2 linked regions of the Solitalea canadensis DSM 3403 genome follow. The protein of the gene in region 2 interacts with the protein of the main gene of each other region in a pairwise test. Links are inferred from orthologs where the notes say so. Each region holds a gene or a part of one and is shown on either strand. Other genes may lie near its edges. The genes, in order: nusG and rho.

Region 1 (5,231 bases), 2.1 Mb from region 2 along the record:
AGCAGCAGGCTCAATACCGTACTCGTCTTTTAAAATCTGAGCAAGCTCGTTAACTTCTTTAACTGTTAAGTTTACCAATTGTTCAGCAAACGCTTTCAAATCTGCCATTTTTATAAAAATTTGATAGTTTAAATACTAAATTAATTAAATGTAAGCATTCTTATGGTAGCTTACGCACCTTTTTCTGATAATGTTTTGATGATACCTGCAAGTTTTCCACCTTCTGATTTCAACGCAGAAATAACGTTTTTAGCAGGAGATTGTAACAAGCCAACGATATCACCGATAAGCTCTTGACGAGATTTAATCGCCGTAAGCGTATCTAACTGATTGTCGCCAACAAAGAATGCTTGCTCAATTGAAGCACCTTTTAAGATAGGCTTTTCAGCACCTTTTTCGCTACGTAATTCTTTGATTAGTTTAGCAGGTACATTTCCTGTATTAGAAAACATTACACCTGAAGTACCTTTCAAAGCAGCGAATAACGGGCTGTAATCAACACCTGTAGCTTCCATTGCCTTACGAATAAGAGAATTTTTAGCTACCTGGAATTTAATGTCTCTTTCAAAACATTTTCTTCTGATCGCGTTAATCTTAGCAACAGTTAGATTTGAAGTATCGGTAATATAAAAAGTACCGTACGTCTCCATCTTCTCTTTAAGATCGAGAACGATTACATTTTTTTCTTCTCTGTTCATGTCTTAGATTCCCGCTACAGATTTAGTTTCAACATGAATGCCGGAACTCATGGTACTCGACATATGGATACTCTTAAAGTAGGTACCTTTGGCAGCTGAAGGTTTTAAACGAGAGATTGTTTGAATTACTTCTAACGCATTCTCGTAAATTTTCTCAGGAGCAAATGATACTTTACCTATTGAGGTATGAATGATACCGGTTTTATCAACTTTGAAGTCAATTTTACCACCCTTAACGTCAGTTACTGCTTTACCAACCTCGTTAGTTACAGTTCCTGATTTAGGATTTGGCATCAAGTTACGTGGACCCAAAACTCGGCCTAACTTACCTACTTTAGCCATACAAGCAGGAGTGGTGATGATGATATCAACATCAGTCCAACCTTGCTCAATCTTAGTAATATAATCATCCAAGCCTACATAATCAGCACCGGCTTCTTTAGCTTCCTGCTCTTTGTCTGGAGTACAAAGTACTAAAACGCGAACAGTTTTACCGGTACCGTGTGGTAACACAGCGATACCTCTTACCATTTGATTAGCTTTACGTGGGTCAACACCCAAACGAATATCTAAATCAACCGAAGCATCGAACTTGGTAGTGGTGATCTCTTTTACTAAGGCAGAGGCTTCCTGTAGAGAGTAAGCTTTATCTTTCTCCAACAGGGATAATACTTTTTTGCGATTTTTTGTTAATCTTGCCACTGTTTTACCCTTAATAATTTAATAATTCATTAAAATGGACGTTCACCAGAAACGGTGATACCCATACTGCGTGCTGTACCAGCAACCATTGACATTGCTGATTCAATAGTAAACGCGTTTAAGTCAGGCATTTTATCCTCTGCAATTGTACGTACTTGTTCCCAAGATACAGAAGCAACTTTTTTACGGTTTGACTCAGCCGAACCGCTTTTAAGTTTAGTCACTTCCAGTAACTGAATAGCTACAGGAGGTGTTTTGATGATAAAATCAAACGACTTGTCGGCGTAAACTGTAATTACAACAGGAAGTACTTTACCCGGTTTATCTTGGGTTCTAGCATTAAACTGCTTACAGAACTCCATGATATTCACACCTTTAGCACCTAATGCAGGTCCTACTGGAGGAGAAGGGTTAGCAGCACCACCTTTAATTTGTAATTTAACAAGCGCACTAACTTCTTTTGCCATGTCTCGTTTGTTAATTAAGAAATGTTAAACAATTGTGGAAGCAATAAGTAACATTTGTATTGAAAAACTCATTAATATAAAATTAATGAGGCGCAAAAGTAAATCTTTTGCGCCACATTATCAAATATTTAGTTATTCTTTTTCTACTTGCATGTAATTAAGCTCTAAAGGAGTTCTCCGGCCAAATATTTTAACCATAACCTTGAGCTTTTTCTTTTCTTCATTCACCTCTTCAATAACTCCTGTGAAGCCATTGAAAGGACCGTCCATTACCTTAACGTTTTCACCCACATAATAAGGAACTCCGGTTGTTTCACCCTGTGCAGAAATTTCGTCAACAGTACCTAAGATACGATTAACTTCAGACTGGCGCAGAGGAATAGCAGTACCATCCTTGTCGCCAAGAAAACCGATAACGCTATTTATATTTTTGATAATATGTTCTAACTCACCATCAAGCTGTGCTTCAATAAGAACATAGCCAGGGAAAAAGTTGCGTTCTTTGGCAATTTTTTTACCGTTACGCATCTGGTATACTTTTTCCATTGGAATAAGCACCTGAGGAACGAGATGGTTAAAGCCTAAGCGGTTGATCTCAGCCTCTATGTATTGCTTAACCTTTTTCTCCTTACCACTAACGGCTCTTACTACATACCATTTTAACTGATCACTCATCCCTTACCTCCGAATTAAGAGAACAAATTGTAAAACGATTCGATCAATACGTGACCAAATACCTCATCCATTGCAAATACAATTCCTGCCATGATGCCTGAAGCAACTATAACCACCATTGCACTGTTAAACAATTCTGAAGCTGTAGGCCATGTAACATGATTCAACAACTCGTTTTTAGATTCTTTGATGTATTCTACTACCTTGCTCATTAAAACTACGTTATTAGATACAATGAATGGTTAATAGTATTTTACGGGTTTCCTTTAAATAAAATCAAGAAACCAATATAAAAACTATTAACCTAACATCTTGCACGGGTGGAGAGATTCGAACTCCCATCAGCGGTTTTGGAGACCGACATTCTACCCTTGAACTACACCCGTGTGGAAAAAACAATGGCATTCAGCGAACCAAACGCCATTGTTTTATATTTTGTTAAAATTATTTAACGATTTCAGTTACCTGACCAGCACCTACGGTACGACCACCTTCGCGGATAGCGAAACGAAGACCTTTTTCCATAGCGATTGCGCTGATTAATTTAACGTTGATTGTAACGTTATCACCTGGCATTACCATTTCTACTCCTGGCTCAAGTGAAATCTCACCAGTTACGTCAGTAGTACGGAAATAGAACTGAGGACGGTATTTGTTGAAGAATGGAGTGTGACGACCACCTTCAGCTTTGCTCAATACATAGATCTCAGCTTTGAAGTCAGCGTGAGGAGTTACTGAACCTGGTTTCACGATAACCATACCACGACGGATATCAGTTTTCTCAATACCACGTAACAATAAACCTACGTTATCACCAGCCTCACCGTAATCTAAGATTTTACGGAACATCTCAACACCAGTAACAGTTGATTTCAAATCTTCTGCACCCATACCAATGATTTGAACTGGGTCACCTGAGTTGATCACACCGCGCTCGATACGACCAGTTGCTACTGTACCACGACCAGTGATCGAGAATACGTCTTCAACAGGCATCAAGAAAGGAAGATCTTTCAAACGTGGTGGAACTGGGATGAAAGTATCAACAGCATTCATTAATTCCATGATAGTAGCAACCCATTTAGCATCGCCGTTCAAACCACCAAGAGCAGAACCACGGATAATTGGAGTGTTATCACCGTCGAATTCATAGAATGATAATAATTCACGAATTTCCATTTCAACTAGGTCTAACAATTCTGGATCGTCAACCATGTCTACTTTGTTCATGAACACAACAATTTTAGGAACTCCTACCTGACGAGCAAGAAGGATGTGCTCACGAGTTTGTGGCATAGGACCATCAGTAGCAGCTACTACCAAGATAGCACCGTCCATCTGAGCAGCACCAGTAACCATGTTTTTCACATAGTCAGCGTGACCTGGACAGTCAACGTGTGCATAGTGACGAGTAGCAGTAGAGTACTCAACGTGTGCAGTGTTAATGGTAATACCACGCTCTTTTTCTTCAGGAGCAGAGTCGATAGAATCGAATGAACGAGCTTCTGACAAACCTGCATCTGCTAATACTTTAGTGATAGCGGCAGTCAAGGTAGTTTTACCGTGGTCAACGTGACCAATTGTTCCAATGTTCAAGTGTTCCTTGGAACGGTCAAATTTTTCTTTTGCCATTTTATTTTTTACTTAATGTAGTTTTATAATTGATTAAAAATTAGCAGAACTAATTTGGAGCCTTTGATGGGATTTGAACCCATGACCTCATCCTTACCAAGGATGTACTCTACCCCTGAGCTACAAAGGCCTCGTCTAACAATCAAAGGTTAACCGCTAGGATTATCTTTCTTTAAGGAAAAATGTCTAACTGTTAACTTTTCTGATTACAAGAGAGCGGGAGACGAGGCTCGAACCCGCGACCTACAGCTTGGAAGGCTGTCGCTCTACCAACTGAGCTACTCCCGCTTGTAATATTTTTAGAATTTAAATGGTTGACTCTGACAAGCAAAATCAACCATTCTTTTCTTTATTGTTAGTGTGGGGGGGGAAGGATTCGAACCTTCGAAACCGAAGTAACGGATTTACAGTCCGTCCCATTTGACCGCTCTGGAACCCCCCCATCCGACAGTAATGAATTACCATCTCTGGAGCCTCCTATCGGAATCGAACCAATGACCTACTGATTACAAGTCAGTTGCTCTACCAGCTGAGCTAAGGAGGCGTTTTTATATTTTAAAGAACTACTTTCTTTGTTATCTCTTAACATTTGCTTTTGTTAAGGGATTGCAAATGTACAAAAAATTATTCTCGCTCAAAATTTATTTTAAAATATTTTTTTGTTTGAGTTCAGAACTAAAAAACAGCACTAACGCTATCATAAATCCTGATTTTTGTACCTTCAAAGAACATTGCCGAAGCGGCTGCAAAAGTAGTATTTTACTCGTAATAGCAAGAATATTTATAACTTTTTTTTACCAATATCTCCTTTGACTTTGATAGTCAGGAAGAAAAATTTATTCTACCAATTTACAAGAGTATGCAGCAAACTACTTTTACTTGATTCCTCTCACCCACTTTCATTCAATCAAATTTAAAAAAATTAAAAACCACCAGCTTTTGACCGGTGGTTTTTTAAGTTTTATTGTTGATTTATTTTAAAATTCAGGTTCAGCTACTACAGGTGAGTCTGCTTTTCCCAAATGTGTCCTTAATTTTTCTTTATGCTTTTTTAGTT
Region 2 (10,104 bases):
GAAATCAATTCAGCTTCCATCGTAATCTTTGTATTTAAAACTTTTGAAATCGGGCAGTTAAGTTCTGCATCTTTTGCGCATTCCTGAAATATTGCGGCATCAATGCCCGGAACTTTAGCTTTTACTGTTAAATGGCTTTCAACTAATGCACCATTTTCAAATGTTATAGCACATTGAGTGTTGATTTCATCGGCAGTAAAGCCTGCTTCATTTAATGAAAAGCTCAGCTTCATCGTAAAACAACCTGAATGAGCAGCAGCAATTAGCTCTTCCGGATTGGTTCCAATACCTTCAGCAAAACGGCTGTTAAATGAATACTGTGTATTATTTAAAACTGTACTTTGAGTAGAAAGGGTTCCGGTTCCTTCTTTTCCTGAACCTTTCCAGATTGCGGTGGCTGATCGTTTCATATAGGGATTTTAGTTTATTTGGATGAAGTTATAAGCTTAATTTACTGAAAACTCAAACGGCATGCGTGCTTGAACGCCTTTTAACTGTGAAACTTTTTTAATTTGTTCGTAGATCTTGTATTCCGGACCTAACTCTTTTTTAAGAATCGAAGTCTGGATATCATCCGTCACATTACCAAAGAAACTTTCAAAGATTGATTTTTGAGAAGGATAAGGCACCGTTCTATAGCTGGTAATCTTAGCTAGTTTAGCGGCTTCTTCAATCGCATCATTTAATCCGCCAATTTTATCAACTAAACCAATACTTAGCGCTTCTGTACCGCTCCATACTCTTCCCTGGCCAATGCTATCCACATTAGACTGCGATTTGCTGCGGCCAGAGGCTACTTTTTTAGTAAAGGTGTTATAGGTTTGATTTACTTCACGTTGTAAAATCAGTTTTTCAGAATCAGATAAAGGTCTGCTGATGGTTCCCATATCTGCATGTTCGCCAGTTTTTACCCCGTCGAAAGTTACGCCCAGCTTATTATTAAAGAATTTCTGTGCATTTGGAATGATACCGAAAACTCCGATAGAGCCGGTAATAGTATTTGGTTGAGCAAAAATCTTATTTGCGGCGCATGAAATGTAATATCCTCCGGAAGCAGCATAATCGCCCATCGAAACAACAACAGGTTTTACTTTTTTAGCTAACTCAACTTCTCTCCATATTACGTCGGAAGCAAGAGCGCTTCCTCCTGGTGAATTTACTCGGAAAACAATAGCTTTAACTTTGTCATTTTCACGCACTTCGCGAATGGCACGTGAAATACGTTCAGAACCAATAACATTGTCGTTACCTTCGCCTCCTGTAATTTCACCTGATGCATAAACAACAGCAATACGGTCAGATGGCAATTCTCCGGTTTCATCAATAGAACTTCTGTATTTCTTTAAGCTCACAACATTAACATCGTCTTCAGACTTGGTTTTAGTTTGTGCTTTTAAATGATGAATGATCTCGTCCTTATATTTTAAACCATCAACAAGTCTCAATTTTAATGCATCTTCAGGCGACTGTGCTAATAACTGATTAGCAATGAGTCTCAAGGAATCGGTTGTTATTTTCCGTGATTTACCAATTTTGGCTAAAAAATGGTTATACATCGAACCTAAAAAAGACATGGTTTGAGTACGGTTAGCGTCACTCATTTTATCAAGGATAAAAGGTTCTACAGCACTTTTATAAGTGCCAACCTTGATTACCTGCGCTTCAATTTCCAGTTTATCCAAGGCACCTTTTAAAAACATGATTTCACTGCCAAAACCTTTAAATTCAAGTCCTCCTACAGGATTTAGGTAAATTTTATCAGCTGCAGTAGCTACATAATATCCTTTTTGAGTAAGGTACTCGCTATAGGCAACAATGAATTTTTTTGAAGTTTTAAAATCGATCAGGGCATTACGGATTTCTTCAACTGTAGCAAAGCCTGCTCCAACGGAAGTCGAATTGATATAGATACCTTTGATTTTCGGGTCGTCTTTTGCTTTTTTAATGCCACTCAAAATATCGTTTAATCCTACTGTATTTTTACTCTGCAAGTCATTGTAATTATAGTCAGAGAAAGGATCAGAAGGAGTGCGTTCCGGAATATCGTAATCAAAATTCAATACGAGTACTGAGTTATCTTTAATCTGAACATTTTTCTCTTTACTTGCAGAACTTATAATTCCGGCAATGATCGCGAAGAAAAGTATTGTACCAATAATGAGGGTAATAAACGTACCCAACATGGAAGCAAATACAAATTTGAAAAATTGAGCCATGAAGAATTTTTTATGTTGAATAGCTATTTAATTTAAAAAACTTGTGAATGTTTTTCGATGATGTTTAAAACTAATAAATCTTACACAAGTATACTAAATAAATTATTATTAAAATTGCTCGTAAATCATAATCTACGCTATTTTTTAATGAATGAGCTATATGTATTATTAGGAGGAAACTTAGGTAATAGGGAACAAAATTTGGCCCAAGCTATTAAGTTATTGGAAGAAAGAGTGGGGGAGATTAACGGGTGTTCGTCACTGTATGAAACGGATGCATGGGGAAAAACCGATCAGCCTGATTTTTTAAATCAAGCGGTTAAAATCAATCCATTTAAAGACAATGCCCATGAAATATTAGCTGATATACTGCAAATTGAACATGAGTTGGGTCGAGAACGTTTTGAAAGGTGGGGAGAACGATTGATTGATATTGATATTTTGTTATTGGGTCAATCGGTGATTAATACACAACGTCTAACAATACCGCACCCTGAGCTACAAAACAGGCTTTTTGCTTTGATACCGCTTAATGAAATTGCTGCATCAGTAATTCATCCGGTTTATCAGAAAACGATAGCCACTCTACTAGAAGAATGTCCTGATAAACTTGAAGTACGCAAAATTATTCAATAAGAATAAAAAAAACAAACCGGTAAGATTATTACCGGTTTGTTTTATAATGTGATCAAACGTTTTGATCGTCTGATTTTCTTAAAATTAAGCCTGGTGCAAAGTAAAATGGTATTGCTCCATAATTAAATTGGCAAGTAATTTTTTGCAGGCAGTATCAACTTTTTCAGTAGCAACTGCTTCGTTTTCAGCTTCAACTTCTAAAGTAATGTGTTTTCCGATACGCACATTATGAATTTCACTTAAACCTAAGTTTTTCATACTTCCGGTTACAGCTTTTCCCTGTGGATCAAGAATTTCCTTTAACGGCATTACATCAATTTCAGCAATAAATTTCATGTTTTTTAGTTTTATTTTTTTAGTTGCTATTGGCAGCTGACACTTCCAACAGGTTTCAATTAATGCTAATTAAACTCTACTATTCCGGTGATACTTTATATTCAACCAATGATAATAGAATATAAATCAACAGGATCAGCGGAACTGCGGCAAATTTAAACAAAATGATGAATACCATCGAAGAGATGATTAAAATATACCGAAGTTTATTGGATTGCCAGTCGAATGACTTGAATTTGAGTGCAATAAGAGGCAATTCACAAACCAGTAAATAGCTCTGAATGATGATTAACAAGAAAATAAAAAATGGCGGATGCTCCAAAACCCAGTTAATAATAGGGTAGCTATCTAAAATAAAAGCAAAAGAACCTATAAATAAAGCATTAATAGGGGTTGGAACGCCTATAAAACGATCAGTCTGACGTTCATCTACATTAAATTTGGCTAAGCGTAAAGCCGAAAATATAGTTACAATAAACCCTGAATAAGCTAAATATTGATAATCAGGAGCTAGAGAATGCTTTAAAATGGTGAACAATATAACGCCGGGTACAAACCCAAAGCTTACCATATCAGCCAATGAGTCGAGCTCTTTTCCGATTATTGATGGAGCATTTAACAAGCGGGCAGCAAAACCGTCTATAAAATCAAAAAAAGCGGCTAACAACATTAAGTAGGTTACCACTTTCAGATCACTGATTTCAACCGCATTTATGCCATAAACAGCAGCAATACAACCTGAAAACAGGTTTAAACAAGTAATAAAGTTTGGTATATGTTTTTTCATTGATATTAGATTTGAGATGTGAGATTGTTGATATGAGATCAATCGAAATCAATCTCATACCCTAAACTCATATCTCACATCTCATAATTCACATCGATATTTTTATCCGTTCATTGAAACTAAGAACTCTTCGTTTGATTTTGTTCCTCTGATTCGCGATAGCAAGAATTCCATCGCTTCCTGAGAGTTCATATCTGCCAAGTGGTTACGTAAGATCCAGATGCGTTGTAGCATTTCTTTGTCCAGTAACAGATCTTCACGACGAGTACTTGATGCAGTAAGGTCGATAGCAGGGTAGATACGTTTGTTAGAAAGTTTGCGATCCAGCTGTAGCTCCATGTTACCGGTACCTTTAAATTCTTCAAAGATAACCTCGTCCATTTTAGAGCCTGTATCAATCAATGCTGTTGCCAAAATGGTTAATGAACCACCATTTTCTATTTTACGGGCAGCACCGAAGAAACGTTTTGGTTTATGTAATGCATTGGCGTCAACACCTCCAGATAAAATTTTACCTGAAGCAGGTTGAACAGTGTTGTATGCACGTGCTAAACGAGTGATCGAGTCTAACAAGATAACTACATCATGTCCGCATTCTACCATACGTTTTGCTTTTTCCAAAACGATATTGGCAATTTTAACGTGACGTTCAGCAGGCTCATCAAAAGTTGATGAAATTACTTCGGCACGTACACTGCGAGCCATATCTGTCACCTCTTCAGGACGCTCATCGATCAAAAGTATGATCAAATAAACTTCAGGGTGGTTAGCTGCAATTGCATTGGCAACATCTTTTAATAAAGAAGTCTTACCGGTTTTAGGTTGAGCCACGATCATTCCACGTTGTCCTTTACCAATTGGTGTAAACATATCCATGATACGTGTAGATTGGTTAGTGCTGTTATCTGTAAACAGGTTTAAGCGCTCATAAGGGAAAAGAGGAGTAAGGTAATCAAATGGAACGCGGTCACGAACTTCTGCGGGTACGCGTCCGTTGATTGATTCAACACGCACCAATGGGAAGTATTTCTCACCTTCTTTAGGAGGGCGAATGCTACCGCGAACAGTATCTCCGGTTTTTAAACCAAATAATTTTATCTGCGACTGTGATACATAAATATCATCAGGGGAAGTTAAATAGTTATAATCAGCCGAACGTAAGAAACCATAACCGTCAGGCATGATCTCTAAAACACCTTCATTAACAATAACATTTTCAAAATCAACCGTAGCCAATGCATTTGATTCTAAGCTTGTACGTGTCTTAGGATCCGTATGTTGGTTTGATGGGGTTTGATAAGTTGGTTGTTTTGTGTTTTTGTCGTTTGTATATTCTGTACGACGACGTTGCGGGCGGTTTTCTGTAGGTGTGAATTCTCTTTTTTCAGTTACAGGAGCTTCCGGTGGAGCTGCAGGCGTTTCTTCTGTTTCCGCAGCAGGTTTACTTGCATAAACCACTTTTTCAGCTTCTTTAGGTACTTTTCGCGTAATTCTTTTGCGTTTAGATGCTTCCTTTAATGAGTCGTCATCGAAGGTTGGTTCTTCAAAGTCGGTATCTGCCTCATTAATAATATCCGTTTCAATAGCAGCCTGATTGCTGATACTTGAAATTGCTTGAGTATCAAGGATTTTGTAGATGAGTTCCTGCTTCCGTAATTCGTCAAAATCAGGAATTTCAAGTCCCTTTGCAATCTCTCTAAGCTCCGAGACGAGCTTGTCGTTCAGTTCAATAATGTCGTACATCAATTAAAATAAAAATTTTTTTTGGAATCAGTAAAGAATGTTTCTTAATGATAAAGAGAATATAACTAATGGTAATAGTAGTATAATATAGTTTCGAAATTTGATATAGAAAAGTTGTTGATTTTTTCTCTCACAAAAGAGTTTTAGAAAGAGATAACATTGCAATAGTAGTTATTAATTTTAATTAATCAAATTTTTTTACAATTGTTTTTCATAAAATTTTAAAGATTTAAGTATTTAAAAAAGCAAAGGTTCTTTTGTTCTGTGTTGAGATGTTGAAAATTAAATTACCTTTGTCGACCTGATTTTATGCTATGACCAGACAGCAGTTATTTGATACTATTTTAGAAAAACGTTCCTTTTTGTGTGTAGGCCTTGATACCGATATAACAAAAATCCCGCCACATTTATTAAAAGAAGAAAATCCAGTAGTTGAGTTTAATCGTCAAATTATTGAAGCTACTGCGGAGTTCTGTGTTGCGTATAAACCCAATACAGCTTTTTATGAAAGTATGGGTGTGAAAGGGTGGCAAAATCTTCAGGAAACAATGAATCTTGTGCCTGAAAATATATTTACTATTGCTGATGCAAAACGTGGTGATATAGGAAATACTTCAGCCATGTATGCAAGAGCCTTCTTTAATAAAGAAGAATCTGGTTTTGATTTTGATTCGGTAACTGTAGCTCCATACATGGGAGTTGATAGTGTTAGTCCGTTTTTAGGTTTTGATAATAAATGGGTAATTCTTTTGGCACTTACTTCAAATGAAGGTGGAAAGGATTTCCAGTTCTCTGAACTTAAATCTGAAGAAAAGCTGTTTGAAAAAGTTGTTAAAACTGCTCATACCTGGGGATCGCCTGAACAAATTATGTTTGTAGTTGGAGCAACAAGAGCAAGTGAACTAAGTGATTTTAGAAAGATTGCTCCTGATAATTTTTTACTGGTTCCGGGTGTAGGGGCACAAGGCGGCAGCTTACAAGAAGTTGCTCAGTTTGGCATGAATGATAAATGCGGTTTATTGGTAAACTCCTCAAGGGCTATTATATATGCTTCAAAAGGAGAAGATTTTGCTGAAAAGGCGAGAGAAGAAGCTAAAAAACTGCGAGACGAAATGGATATTTTACTAGATAAATATTTATAATGAAAAAGCGACAATCAGCTGATTGTCGCTTTTTTTATGCATGTATCTTAGTCAAAATCAAGAAAATCACTTAAGAATGATTTTTTCTTTTTGGGATGATAATTCTTTTTGTCATGTTCATCATATCCATAACGTTTAAAATCATTATCATAGTTTTCGCGACTTGAGTAGTGATTTCCTGTACGTTCAATAATTTTATCCAGTTCACCTTTATCCAACCAGATTCCTCTGCATTGAGGACAATAATCGATTTCCACACCATTTCTATCGGTCATTACCAATGTTTCACTACAATTTGGACATTTCATAATAGTAAGAGATATATTTCCTATTTAACGGATGTACGGTTGAATTGTTGTTTCCTAATTGTTACGTATTTATTAAATAGGCTTTTTCATGCAAACACTATTATCGACGCCGGCATATTGTCCGTAATTAGGAATGATTGAAAATGCTTTTCCCTGATAAAGAGCAATTGCTTCTGGCTGCGCTTTCCCGGTTTCCAATATTAATGAAGAATAATTGAGTTCCTTTGCCCATTTCTCTAATTCCGCTAAAACAGCACTGGCAATACCTTTTCTTCGGCAATCATCCTTAACATACATTCTTTTTAATTCAGCTACGCCATCTTCATATTGTTTAATAGCGCCACAGCCAACCGGAATTTCATCTAAATAAGCTACAACTGCATGTTTAATTGAATCAATTTTATTAAACTGGTCATAGAATGCATGATCTTCACCGTCACGAATGGCTAGGTCTCCGTCTAGCAATGATACAAGGTATATGAAATCAGGGTGTTGAGAATCGGTACGAATTAACATAAACAGGAATAAAAAGTTAAATTTCAGATGATCTGTTAAAAATCTAAGGCAAGTTAATGAAAATTGATTTTTATTTAGATTTTATGATATAAAACATGTTTAAAAACATGTTTTAAACTGATAATATTCATATAATTTAATAGTAAATCGAATGAATTTTGCCATTGTTTAGTGGTTACTGCTATTGAACCTATTAAATCTCATGCGACTTAACTAGATTTAATTCCTTGATTAGTACTGTTTGGCATAAAATGATAATTAATCAGTATTCTTAAGGAGATCAATTTAACACGAATACATAAAAATAATATTAAAATTTTTAGAATGAACACAGAAGTGAGCCAATCACCAAGCGGTAGCACCAGCCGGGTTGCCAATCTGTTGCTTAAGATAGGAGCATTGCTGCTCACATCGGGTAGTAATAGCCGACGTATTAGTGTAAATATGCTTCGTATAGCAAATGCATGGGGATACAACCTTGAGCTGTTTTCATCCTTTACCGGCATAATGATAACGCTAACTGATAAGGAAAATCCACTGGATACTGTAACCCGATTTCAACGGGTACCAATGCATGGAGTCAATTTTGCCATTGTGAGTAGCATCAGCATTCTATCCTGGGATGTTCATAATGAACAAATGGAAATAGAAGAAGTGGAAGCCAAAGTAGAAAAGATCAGGGAAATACCTCATTACCCTCGCTGGGTACTTTTTTTGGGTATCGGATTAGCTTGTGCAAGCTTGTGCTTATTGATGAATGGCGATTATAAAAACGCAGGCATTGCTTTTATCGCTTCTGTTGCCGGACTTTATTGCAGGCAATTACTCACTAAGAGACGATTCAACGTACTTATATCTGTACTGGCAGCTTCTTTTGTTACCAGTATTATTGCAGGCTTGGACGTTTTAATGCATATAGGAAAAACTCCTGAATCAACTTTAGCTACCAGTGTTTTGTACTTGGTACCCGGCGTTCCGCTATTGAATGCCATTATGGACCTTGTTGAAGGGCATATCCCAACAGCAATTGCCCGTGGAATTTATGGAGCCTGCATAGTACTTAGTATCGCTATTGGTATGATACTAAGCATGTTAATTATAGGATTTAACAATTATTAATACAGCATAGCTATGAATTTGGAATCGAATTTAGTACTCATTTTAAGAGACGGTATACTGGCTTTTTTTGTAGGAATCGGCTTCGCTTTATTATTTAATACTCCCAAGAAAGCATTAATTACAGCAGGTTTGTTGGGCGCTGCCGGTCACATGCTTCGGTTTATTTTAAGGGAAGAATGCGGACAAAGTATTATTGTATCAACTTTATCTGCATCATTGTTAATAGGCTTTGCCAGTATTTTTGTTGCGCATATTGTTCATACTCCGCCAATTGTGTTTTCAATGCCGGCATGTATCACAATGATTCCGGGATTGTACGCTTATCGTACTATGTTAGGGGTGGCAAAACTAACCGATAAGGATCTCGCTTTTAGCTCACCGCATTTATTAACAGAAACGGCCCATTATTTTATTCTGACGGGTTCACTGCTTTTCTCTCTTGCGATCGGACTTTGTGTTGGAACGTTGATCTTCCGTAAAAAAAGTATCAAAGAAATAAACCTGCCGAGATTAGGAAAATCAGCAGGTTAACCAAATGATTCGGGTGCTATAGATAGCGTTCTTTAAGAACATTGATGTGGTGGTTAATATGCCCGATCATTATATAGCTTAAGGCACATGCTGTTATTGGGTGGGTGACGGCATTTGCCTTAAATTTTACCTGAGCTGCTGTTAAATTTTTTACAAGCTTTTCGGTCGCGCTCCGTACTGCCTTAAATTCATCAAGCAGATCATTCATAGTCCTATGGCTTACATCCACATTATTTGCATAACCGTCTTCATCAAAACTTGGTAGTGGGGTATTACTATCACCTCTTGCGGCTACCAACGTTCTGTAAGACATTACCCGTTCTGTATCGATAATATGCATCAATACTTCCTTTACAGACCATTTGCCCGGCTGATAGCGAAAATCATGCTTTTCTGTCGTAATATTTTCAAAAAAGTGGATGGTTTGAATTGAATTATCCGTAAAAACAGTTTCAAAGTTTCCGTCCGGAACCAGATCAATATAATGTTGATAATAAGGATTGTACTCGTCTTTTGATGGTTTCTGCATAATAAAAAGGATAAGGTGATTGTTCTTTGAGCTGATAAAGATACTGTTTGAAGAACGTCTTATTTATATATTTTCGTTCGATACTAAATTTTATTTACATCTCGTTGTATGTGTAGCAGCCGGCCATCTTAAAGAAAACCGGAGCTGTAGGTCCAACGCCGGAGTTTTCCGCACAGAGTGATTTGTTTTCACTGCATCCTGAGCTAATTGATTCGCTTTATAATTAGGTAAAAAACATATC

What was found.
Region 1: the proteins of rho (region 2) and nusG interact in binary tests that used the Escherichia coli proteins (3 or more experiments, as listed by UniProt). The link is inferred for Solitalea canadensis DSM 3403 from one-to-one orthologs.

The regions. Positions count from the first base shown.
Region 1 is NC_017770.1:513,670-518,900, reverse strand. What follows is about bases 772-3,518. They hold nusG (transcription termination/antitermination protein NusG), read right to left. Parts: upstream 2,543-3,518; coding sequence 2,000-2,542; downstream 772-1,999. Other genes in these bases: tuf (elongation factor Tu), read right to left, coding at 2,987-3,518; secE (preprotein translocase subunit SecE), read right to left, coding at 2,557-2,754; rplK (50S ribosomal protein L11), read right to left, coding at 1,430-1,867; rplA (50S ribosomal protein L1), read right to left, coding at 772-1,400. Outside these bases: rplL (50S ribosomal protein L7/L12), read right to left, coding at 1-108; rplJ (50S ribosomal protein L10), read right to left, coding at 171-698; more of rplA, read right to left, coding at 702-771; more of tuf, read right to left, coding at 3,519-4,174; hpf (ribosome hibernation-promoting factor, HPF/YfiA family), read right to left, coding at 5,152-5,231. UniProt on the Escherichia coli protein: Part of the processive rRNA transcription and antitermination complex (rrnTAC). The complex forms an RNA-chaperone ring around the RNA exit tunnel of RNA polymerase (RNAP).
Region 2 is NC_017770.1:2,652,757-2,662,860, reverse strand. What follows is about bases 3,399-6,335. They hold rho (transcription termination factor Rho), read right to left. Parts: upstream 5,719-6,335; coding sequence 4,078-5,718; downstream 3,399-4,077. Other genes in these bases: pyrF (orotidine-5'-phosphate decarboxylase), read left to right, coding at 6,033-6,335; pssA (CDP-diacylglycerol--serine O-phosphatidyltransferase), read right to left, coding at 3,399-3,975. Also shown: SOLCA_RS11070 (OsmC family protein), read right to left, coding at 1-410; signal peptide peptidase SppA, read right to left, coding at 447-2,216; folK (2-amino-4-hydroxy-6-hydroxymethyldihydropteridine diphosphokinase), read left to right, coding at 2,364-2,852; phosphoribosylformylglycinamidine synthase subunit PurS, read right to left, coding at 2,937-3,188; more of pssA, read right to left, coding at 3,268-3,398; more of pyrF, read left to right, coding at 6,336-6,860; SOLCA_RS11035 (TFIIB-type zinc ribbon-containing protein), read right to left, coding at 6,908-7,168; SOLCA_RS11030 (GNAT family N-acetyltransferase), read right to left, coding at 7,241-7,684; SOLCA_RS11025 (threonine/serine exporter family protein), read left to right, coding at 8,009-8,803; SOLCA_RS11020 (threonine/serine exporter family protein), read left to right, coding at 8,816-9,334; SOLCA_RS11015 (DinB family protein), read right to left, coding at 9,351-9,863. UniProt on the Escherichia coli protein: Facilitates transcription termination by a mechanism that involves Rho binding to the nascent RNA, activation of Rho's RNA-dependent ATPase activity, and release of the mRNA from the DNA template.